One region of the Butyrivibrio sp. AE2032 genome, then DNA from elsewhere that is predicted to be linked to it. Evidence: riboswitches for the same ligand, from Rfam matches in the RefSeq annotation. Region 1 holds a riboswitch; the other holds the start of a gene.
The links. A riboswitch is a leader RNA that binds a small molecule or an ion and turns the genes downstream of it on or off. The one in region 1 is predicted to bind thiamine pyrophosphate.

Region 1 (5,108 bases):
ATAGTCAATAATGCCAAGCATTTCGAAAGCTATGAGAAGTCACCTGCGATGTACGAGCGCGAGGTCCAGAAGTTTATCGAATCCTGCATTTCAAGACTCGTTAAGATGGGAAGACTGTAATTTACGGCATACCTGATCCCGCTGATTCAACAAATTGCCGATAGCAGCTTATATTGACTATTTTTCAATTGATGATATAACCTACTAGCCTGATACGGAATGGATATCAGGCTTTAAATTTTTATATGGATGCAGAAAAGACAGTAAGACGCTCGATGATAGAAGGCAGCCTGTGGAACAAGATTCTCGGGTTTGCTTTTCCTTTGGCTTTGACGGGCATCCTCCAGCAGCTCTTTAATGCTGCGGATATAGCGGTCGTCGGCAACTTCACGGGTGAGATGGGCCAAGCCTGCATGGCAGCCGTAGGTGCCAATACTCCGATGATCGCACTTATCGTTAACTCATTTCTCGGAATCTCACTCGGAACAAATGTCGTTATAGCCAATGCCATAGGAAGAAGGGATGAAGAGGCTGTTCATAAGGCAGTTCACACCTCTCTGATCGTAGCTGTCATTGGCGGCGTTATCGTATCGCTTTTATGCGAACTCCTTGCAGAGCCTATCTTAAGGACTCAGAACATATCAGAGGAAGCCGTCGATATGGCGATTCTTTATTTCCGTATCTATGTCGGCGGTCTGCCTGTGATCCTTCTTTATAATTTCGAGGCCGCCATATTCAGGGGAGTGGGCAACACGAAGACTCCTTTCCTTGCTCTCGTAATCTCGGGTGTGGTAAATGTCGGAATGAATCTTCTCTTTGTCGTCGTGCTTCACCGCACTGTTGACGGTGTAGCAACTGCAACTGTCATTTCCAACGCATTGAGCAGTCTGATCCTGCTGTTCTTCTTAAAGAGATCCAAGAGCGAAGTTAAGTTCGACTGGAAAAAACTCAAGCTTGATTGGCGCATACTGGGTAAGATATTGAAGATAGGACTTCCTGCAAGTGCGCAGGCTTGCGTTTTCTCAACCGCGAACATCATTATACAGGCAGCGATCAACAGTCTCGGAACTACGGTTGCGGCTGCGTCTTCTGCAGCGTTCAATATCGAGATATTCTCTTATTACGTGCTTAACAGCTTCGGTCAGGCCTGCACTACGATAACAGGCCAGAACTTCGGCGCACGCAAGATCGACAGATGCATGAAGACATTAAAACTCTGCCTTCTGGAAGGCATAATCATAGAAGGCCTGATGGTCTTCACGCTTATCTTCTGGGGCAAGAACCTCATTGCGATCTTTAATCCCGCGCCTGAACTCGTGGAGATCGGCTATACGCGCGTGGTCCTCATAACTACGGCGCATCTGTTCTCACTGTTCTACGATGTCATCAGCGGATATTTGAGAGGCTACGGAATATCCCTGTCTCCTGCGATCGTAACTATGGTATGCATCTGCGGAATAAGACTCGTGTGGATATACTCTGTGTTCACTCAGTTCCACACGTTTAAGTGCATCATGACTGTCTACCCGATAAGTCTCGGCACGACTGCTGTTGCGATGTTCATTCTGCTGCTGATCAAGCGCCCGTCGAAAAAGTACAGCTAGCGTTTCCTTCACATTTGATTTGCCCCTTGCCTGTGCTAATATCTAGACATAAAAGTCAGGACGGTGGAGCATGGAAGAATACTCGGTAAACCAATACAGATTGCGTTATGTTGTTCCTTTTGAATTCAAAGATGAAGACTTTGATTTTGAAAAAGAGATAAATGAAGCAAACAGTAAACTTGCCGGGATCGGTTGGGAGCCTGCGCCTGTCATTCCGAAATTTGATAAAAACGGTAAGAAGGTTGAGACCGATGTCTACTACCACATTATTCGTGAGTTTGATCCGGAGAAAGGATCTGCCTGGAATAAGGATATAGAAAAGCGGATGGGGCTATACTGGCAAAATACAAAACTGGCTTCTGACCCCAAAAGAATATTGATGATCGGTGCCAGTAAAGATACTGATATGCCGTATCCCAATATCCTGATTGATATAAACGATGCCGGTCTGTATATCTTCCGTACAGGAATAGGTCTTTTATGGTATGAGGTTTCTTTGCAAAAACTCGTTCATGAAGGTGAAGGCTATACGATAGATGATGATGAGAAATTCATGAGCAGGACGCTCTGCTATTTTCAGTATCTGTTCAAGGAATTCAACAGGTTCAAATTGCTGTATGAGATAGATGGTGAGCCTAAACGGACAGATGATGGAAAGCCTCTTTATATTGTGGGAGAAAAGGCACGTCTGCTCGGCAACTGGGTCTGTGATCTTTTGGATCCGCTTTATGATAAGATCAGTTTTATATCTCAGAGAAGAAATATATTTTGGGATGACGAACCGCGCCCGGAGGGATTGCGCAGAAATGTTCCCGACAAGGCGCATCTGTTCTCCTGCGTTGTATTTGATTATGATGAGGAGTATGAATACAGCGAGGATGCTCTGAGAACAGCATACTATCTTTCGAACGGCTACAAAGAATCGTATAAGATGAGTTCGCAGTATGAATCTTTGGCAAGACGTCCGTTTGATAATGTCATTTGGTCCGCCTCGCGTGAAGGCTGCGGTTATTATGCCTGGCCGACAGGAAAAGGGAATGAAACCGATGAACCGTTTTTCTGCGGGAAGAAACACAGTGATAAAGTGGTCAATGATTATTTCACCATGTATATCCGCGTTCTGTATATTTCCTGTTCTCTTTTCAGGTATGCCAGATTTGCATCTTCATATACGATTATTCCGTGCGATATAAAGCGTTATGCTGATGATGAAGAGACAGAGAAAATCAATGATAACATCAAAAAACTCAGTCTCAAGATCAATATTTTCCTGACAAAGAGCATCCTTACATCTGTCAGTCATATCCAGCATCAGAACGAGTTCTATTCATATCTGATGGAACGTCTCAATGTTGAGGAAGACATTAAGAGCGTAACCATGGGACTTGATGCCCTGAATGAAATGTCTGCACGTATGGTTGAAGATAAGAGAAGGAAAGTCCAGGAGGAAGATGACAGGGCCGAGCGAAAGAGCGAGAGCAGATTCCAGGCCGGATTGGGTCTTATGACATTCCTGGCATTCTTCTCTGCTGTGGCAGATTCATTGGGGATAATCGCATTCTTCACTCAGTCCGGAGAGTGGCCTGCTTATGCCTTAGGAGTCAAGATCATTGGAGCAGTGATGCTTGCACTGTGTGTTGTTACATGTTTTATCGCACTCCGGGTTTCAGTTCCGATGATCAGGGAAGTGCTTTCGTCACGTGATAAAGATAAGAAAGGCCAGACAAAATAAATTGATATTTTCAATATATCGAAATAGTGCGTTTTCAGACCTTGTAAATCTGAAAACGTTATAGTATATTTGTCGCGACAAACGGAAAACGGGGAGCCTTAAAACGGCTGAGAGGGATTTAAGATCCGACCCGCTGAACCTGACGGATAATGCCGGCGTAGGGAACCAAGTATAATTTTTCGATCCTCTTGTCATAGGCATGACCTGTCTGGTCAGCAGACTCCACCGAGTCACCGTGACGGAGGTGTTTTTATGTCAAAACAATCACTTAATTCCAACCGTGAGTATATCCTGAGGATATCCACGGGTGGCATCTGCCTGGCACTGGCTTTCGTGCTTTCGCAGCTGAAACTTTTCGAGATGCCGATGGGCGGAACAGTTACTCCCGCATCGACGCTGCCGATCATCGTATACGGCGTCGCTTTCGGACCGGTATGGGGCTTCATCATCTCGTTCATCTTCAGTCTCCTTCAGCTGATCGGAGGTTATCTCGTAACGCCTTTCCAGGTTATCCTCGACTATACAATCGGATACACTGCGCTTGGTATTGCGGGCTTTGCAGCTCTTAAGCCCGGATCCAGGATGAAGATGTCCAGTGCGCTCAACAGATTCAGGAACTCAGCGCTCATCAGGATCATCGCATTTACTGTTTTAGCTTATATTGTTAGATGGCTCGGATCGGTCGCTTCAGGCGTTATCTTCTTTTCCGAATATGCAGAAGGTTCAGGCTATGACAGCGCTCTTGTTTATTCAATGGTATATAACGGATCTTTCCTTCTTGCAGACCTTGCGATCCTCGCAGTCGTTCTCGTTATCTTCTACATGGTCATTCCTTCTTCGAACGTCGACAATACTGTCGTTACGGTCCAGAAGTATACAGCCGAGTTCATCGGTACTTTCGTGCTCGTATTCGTAGGATGCGGTACTGCGATGGCAGTTGGCTGTGATGCTGCAAACGGCGGCGGATATATCCTCACGGCACTTGCATTCGGTCTCGTTATCGTCGCGATGGCATACTCCATCGGCAACATCTCAGGCTGCCATATCAACCCTGCAGTCTCACTCGCTATGCTCATCACAGGTAAGCTCTCCATAAAGGACTTCTGGGGTTATGTCGTATTCCAGATCCTCGGTGCCGTTTCAGGTGCGGGACTTCTCCAGTATCTGTTCTCGCTCGCAGGCAAGATCGACATGACAGGTGTATACGATGAGGTCGAGGAAGAGATGGCTTCATGGGGATTGGGTGCCAATACTCTTGCAGGAGTAAATGACAGCATTCCTGCAGGCATCATCATTGAGCTCATCCTCACATTCATATTCGTTCTTGCAATCCTGGGCGTAACCGACAGCAGGTTCAAGCACGGTTCATTCGGAGGTCTTGTCATCGGCCTTGCACTTGTGCTCGTACATATCCTCGGTATCAGTTTCACGGGAACTTCGGTCAATCCCGCACGTTCCATCGGACCTGCGATCCTTGCAGGCGGTGCGGCTCTGACAGACCTCTGGGTATTCATCATCGGACCTCTTGCGGGCGGTGCTCTCGCAGCGCTCATCTACCTGGGTATCTCAAAGGTAAAAGAGGAAGCACAGGCTGTTTCTGAGGAGTCTTCGAAGAAGAGCAGCAAATAAGTTTTGTGTTCATTTCAGGTATCCCTTGATACCGCTTTCCACGTAAACCTTCCGGCCGGACATCATATGGTTCCGGCCGGTAAGTTTTTGAGGGGAAAATTGGTATAATTGAGAAGTGATTCCGGACAGTAATACTGTCCCGA
Region 2 (5,108 bases), 1.7 Mb from region 1:
AACATCTGCCGATACGGAAGGCGCCGAAGTTACTGATGAGGTCGGTTCTACTGAAAATACGGATAATACCGGTAATGACGATTAAGCGGGAACTTCTGAAGATATCGGATCTGAAGTAAAGAATTTCGGCCGCATATGGGGATACGAGGGTTGTCTCAAAATTGGGGCAACCCTTTTGAGTTATTTATCTGATTAAAGACAAAATCATGATAAAATATGAAATCGCAAAGAGGCTGATTATGATGGACATTCGATATCTTCCTTTGTGCATTGATAAGAGGGAGATCTGACATGAATTTGCGCAGAGTTTTTGTGAGCATGGCTGCAATCTTGATGGCAGGATTACTGTCATTTTCGGCATTCCCAAAAACTCTCCTGGCAGGATCAGACACAAATGACAAATCCGGCAAAGCGATCAGGAGCGGAACGGCCTATATTTCCGGCGCGATGGAAAGCAATATCTATTTCGGAAACTACTGGCAGTCTGTCAGGAATGAAGATGCGACAGACAGCAACATGGAGCCCGTCAAGTGGAGAGTTCTCGCAAACGACGGCAACCTTTTCGTCGTATCGGATCAGAACCTTGATTGCGTCGCATATAATTCATCAGCCGAAACAGTCACCTGGGAAGAATGTTCCTTGAGAAAGTGGCTCAACAGCAAATTCATTGATAAGGCCTTCACCGCACAGGAGCAGGGCGCTGTACTTGAATCCCTCGTCGTAAATGAGGACGGCGCGAAGGGCTCTGAAGCAGGTGCCGATACTTATGACAAGATCTATCTTTTATCCATTTATGAAGTGATCGATCCGGACCTGGGATTCCCCACTGACTGGAAGGACGAGGGCGGCACGCGCGTCGCGCTTAACACCGAATACACCAAGAGCAAGGATGCCCTGACCGGCAACGACATGTCAGGCGCGTGGTGGCTCAGGACGCCCGGTGACGCCAATAATGCGGCGAATGTTTTTAATTCCGGCAAAGTTTTCGTAAGAGGCGGCAACGTTACTAACTATATTTTCGCAGTGCGTCCCGCAATGAATATCGACACTTCAAAAGTGCTTTTCACATCACCTGCCGAGGGAGGCAAAACTTCAGGCGTGCCAGGTGCAGACGCAGTGAAAGAAGTCGGTTCTTATACCGGCAGTGATTGGAAACTTACTGTAAAGGATGATACCAGACCTGTTTTCGAAGCTTCCGTTTCGGGTCCTGTGACGATCCTCAAAGACGGTGCTGTAAAGCTCAGTTACACAGGCGCTAAGGCAGGCGCGAATGAATTTGTCTCTGTGATGATCGAAGATGCGGAAGGCACCGTTCTTTACTATGGAAATATCGTCGACAACAGATCTAGCGACGCAGCGGATTCAGGCAAAGCGATACTTAATGTCCCGGCAGATCTGACACCCGGAAACTACAAGATCTTAGTCTTTTCCGAACAGTGTAACGGCGATTTTAAGACGGATCTGGCAAGCAATATCGTATCGCTCGACATCACCATTTCGAAGTATAAGACAGCAGACAGAAATCTCTGCATCGGGATCGGCGCTGCAATTGTTGCAGCAACATGCGTTGCCGTATTTATTGCTGTAAGAAAAAAGAGGCACGCTTAATAACGCTATATATTCCTGAGGCCATTTTTGCGTTTTTTTATGTATTGAAATCCCATGACTATAGAACTATAATGTGCATACTTTAATTACGTGTCCAATGGAATACGTGTTAACGATACAATGGGGAGCTTGTGTGACAGGCTGAGAACAGAATCATATTCTGGACCCTTAAACCTGATTTGGATAATGCCAACGGAGGGAAAAATTATGAAAAATAATATCAGTTAGCAGATATATCTTGAGCAGATATATCTGTTTTTTTATTTTTATTTCACAGGAGGAAAAGAAAAATGTTAGGTTCTTGTTTGGAAAATGTGCGCAAGTCAGTACCTTTGGTACACAACATTACCAATTATGTAACAGTCAACGATGTGGCAAATATATTGCTTGCATGCGGAGGAAGTCCCATCATGTCGGATGAACCCCTTGATGTTGAAGACATTACTTCCATCTGCGGCGGTCTGAATATCAATATCGGAACTCTTAATCAGAGCAGCATTAAAGGAATGTTCCTTGCAGGAAAAAAGGCAAATGAATTGGGGCATAAGGTGTTGCTCGATCCGGTAGGAGCAGGTGCATCTGCTCTCCGTACAGACACAGCGGTAAAACTCATGGACGAGATCAGGTTTACCGTCATCAGAGGAAATATCTCTGAGATCAAGACGCTCGCACTCGGAAGCGGAACCACAAAGGGTGTTGATGCGGATGTGGCTGATGCGGTAACCGAAGAAACGCTGGAGCAGTCAGTAGCATTTGTTAAGAGCTTTGCGAAAAACACCGGATCGATCGTTGCTGTCACAGGTGCTATCGATCTCGTAAGCGACAGTGAGAGATGCTACGTGATCAGAAACGGCCGTCCTGAGATGGGAAAGATCACGGGTACGGGCTGTCAGCTCTCCGGCATGATGACCGCATTCATCGTTGCAAATCCGGGCAACGAGTTAGAGGCAGCAGCAGCGTCTGTCTGCGCAATGGGTCTTGCAGGCGAGATCGGATGGTCAAAGATGCAGCCCGGTGACGGCAACTCAACATACCGTAACCGCATAATTGATGCGATCTACAACATGGATAGTGACACTCTTGAAAAGGGAGCAAAGTATGAAGTGCGATAAGAAAGATCTTTTGCTCTATGCTGTAACCGACCGCCACTGGCTTAACGGCAGAACTCTTTATGAAGTGGTAAAGGAGAGCCTCGACGGCGGCGTTACCTTCGTTCAGTTACGTGAGAAGACACTCGATGAGGAGACCTTTCTGGAGGAAGCGAAAGAACTTCAGAAGCTCTGCAGGGAATATAACGTGCCTTTCGTCATCAATGACAATGTCGATATCGCTGCCGCAATGGACGCTGACGGAGTTCATGTCGGACAGAGCGACATGGAGGCAGGTGATGTCCGTGCAAAGCTCGGACCCGACAAGATCATCGGAGTATCTGCAGGAACCGTTGAGGAAGCGATCCTCGCGGAAAAGAGAGGCGCCGACTATCTCGGCGTAGGAGCGGTCTTTCCGACTGGTTCGAAGGATGACGCCATAGATGTTCCTCACGAGACTCTTAAGGCTATCTGCGAAGCTGTTTCGATCCCCGTAATCGCTATCGGAGGCATCTCTCAGCAGAATGTATCTGAACTTGCGGGAAGCGGCATCTGCGGGATTGCAGTTATCAGTGCGATATATGCGCAGAAAGATATAAAGAAAGCTGCTGAAGACTTAAAGGCAGCTACTGTAAAGATGGTAGAGTCCAAATGATAAAAGGCGTCATTTTCGACATAGACGGAGTGCTTCTCGATTCACTGGGAATCTGGGATGATCTCGGAGCAAGATATCTTGTGAGTATCGGAGTTGAGCCTGAGGAAGGACTGAATGAGATACTCTTTTCGATGAGCATGGAACAGGGCGCCGCATATCTTAATGAACACTACCGGCTGCAAAAGACTGATACGGAGATACTTACCGGAATCTCTAAGATGATCGAGGCTTTCTATTTCGATGAAGTGCTGCCGAAGTCCGGCGCAAAAGAACTTTTGGAATTCATGAAGGCTAAGGGGATAAGGATGACTGCAGCCACTTCGAGTCCGAGGATTCATGTGGAAAAAGCGCTTGAGAGAAACGGCATGCTTGGTTTTCTGGAGAGGATCTTCACAAACACCGAGGTTGGTGCGAGCAAACATTCTCCGGAGATCTACGAGCAGGCTGCCGCATATATGGGTACAAAGCCCGAAGAGACTCTTGTCTTCGAGGATTCGTTATATGCTCTGAAGACGGCTGACGATGCGGGTTTTGTAACCGTCGGAGTATACGACATAAAAGGAGAGACCGACCGGGAGGGAGTAAAGAACACGGGAAAATATTATGTTACTGAACTTAATGAGTTTCCCGCGGTATTTGAAACAATTAAATAGTCTATAACAGAGAGATCTGTTAGAAGCGGTATACCGGGGGCACCACCTTATGCCGCTATATAAAAGTAATGCGAAAACATATTTACGAAAGAAGGTAAATGCTATGAAGACAGCATTAACGATCGCGGGAAGCGATTCCTGCGGAGGCGCCGGTATACAGGCAGACATTAAGACTATGACGATGAATGGCGTTTATGCCATGTCGGCCATTACAGCTCTTACTGCCCAAAATACTACCGGCGTAACAGGTATCATGGAGGTCACGCCGGATTTCCTTGCTGCACAGCTTGATGCGGTATTTACGGATATTTATCCGGACGCGGTTAAGACCGGAATGGTCGCCTCGAGTGATCTTATCAGGGTCATTGCGGAAAAGATCAGACAGTACAACGCAAAGAACATCGTAGTCGATCCGGTCATGGTAGCAACGAGCGGCGCAAAGCTTATCAGCGATGATGCGATCGAGACGTTAAAGTCGGAGCTTCTTCCTCTGGCTGACGTCATCACGCCTAACATTCCTGAGGCGGAAGTGCTTTCAGGCCTGACGATCAGAAATGAAGAAGACATGGTCAATGCGGCAAAGGCTATCAACGGAAGATTCGGATGCAGCGTTCTTTGCAAGGGCGGTCATCAGATAAACGATGCCAATGACCTGCTTTACCGTAACGGCGGTTACGTATGGTTCAAGGGTAAAAGGATAGATAATCCTAACACCCATGGAACAGGCTGTACTCTTTCAAGCGCGATAGCTTCAAACCTTGCAAAGGGTGAGGATATGGACAGTGCGGTCAAGAACGCTAAAGATTACATTTCCGGCGCACTTGCGGCAATGCTGGACCTCGGCAGCGGCAGCGGCCCTCTGTGCCACAATTACGCGATACTGTAAATTAAATCAACAAATTCCAGGAGAAATAATATGAGCGAAGTAAAACAAAAATTTGACGGATATGCAGCAAAGTACGATGAATGGTTCATGAAGAACGAGAACCTCTTCATCAGTGAGTTGAGACTTTTCAAGAAGGTGCTCGGCGATATTTCAGGGAAGAAACTTCTGTCCGTAGGCTGCGGCAGCGGACTTTTTGAGAGTTATATCGACTGCTCGAA

Region 2: another riboswitch for thiamine pyrophosphate. It lies ahead of thiM (hydroxyethylthiazole kinase); the one in region 1 lies ahead of BO18_RS36315 (MIP family channel protein).

The regions. Positions count from the first base shown of each region.
Region 1 covers NZ_JNLF01000005.1:451,291-456,398, reverse strand. Annotated here, with positions in the region: gene BO18_RS19720 (alpha/beta hydrolase) at 1-120, shown strand, start outside; gene BO18_RS19715 (MATE family efflux transporter) at 246-1,604, shown strand; gene BO18_RS19710 (hypothetical protein) at 1,675-3,336, shown strand; TPP riboswitch at 3,416-3,517, shown strand; gene BO18_RS36315 (MIP family channel protein) at 3,589-4,965, shown strand.
Region 2 covers NZ_JNLF01000005.1:2,200,162-2,205,269, forward strand. Annotated here, with positions in the region: gene BO18_RS27425 (hypothetical protein) at 1-85, shown strand, start outside; gene BO18_RS27430 (DUF6273 domain-containing protein) at 292-1,608, shown strand; TPP riboswitch at 1,721-1,826, shown strand; gene thiM (hydroxyethylthiazole kinase) at 1,899-2,720, shown strand; gene thiE (thiamine phosphate synthase) at 2,707-3,351, shown strand; gene BO18_RS27445 (HAD family hydrolase) at 3,348-4,004, shown strand; gene thiD (bifunctional hydroxymethylpyrimidine kinase/phosphomethylpyrimidine kinase) at 4,108-4,890, shown strand; gene BO18_RS27455 (class I SAM-dependent DNA methyltransferase) at 4,921-5,108, shown strand, end outside.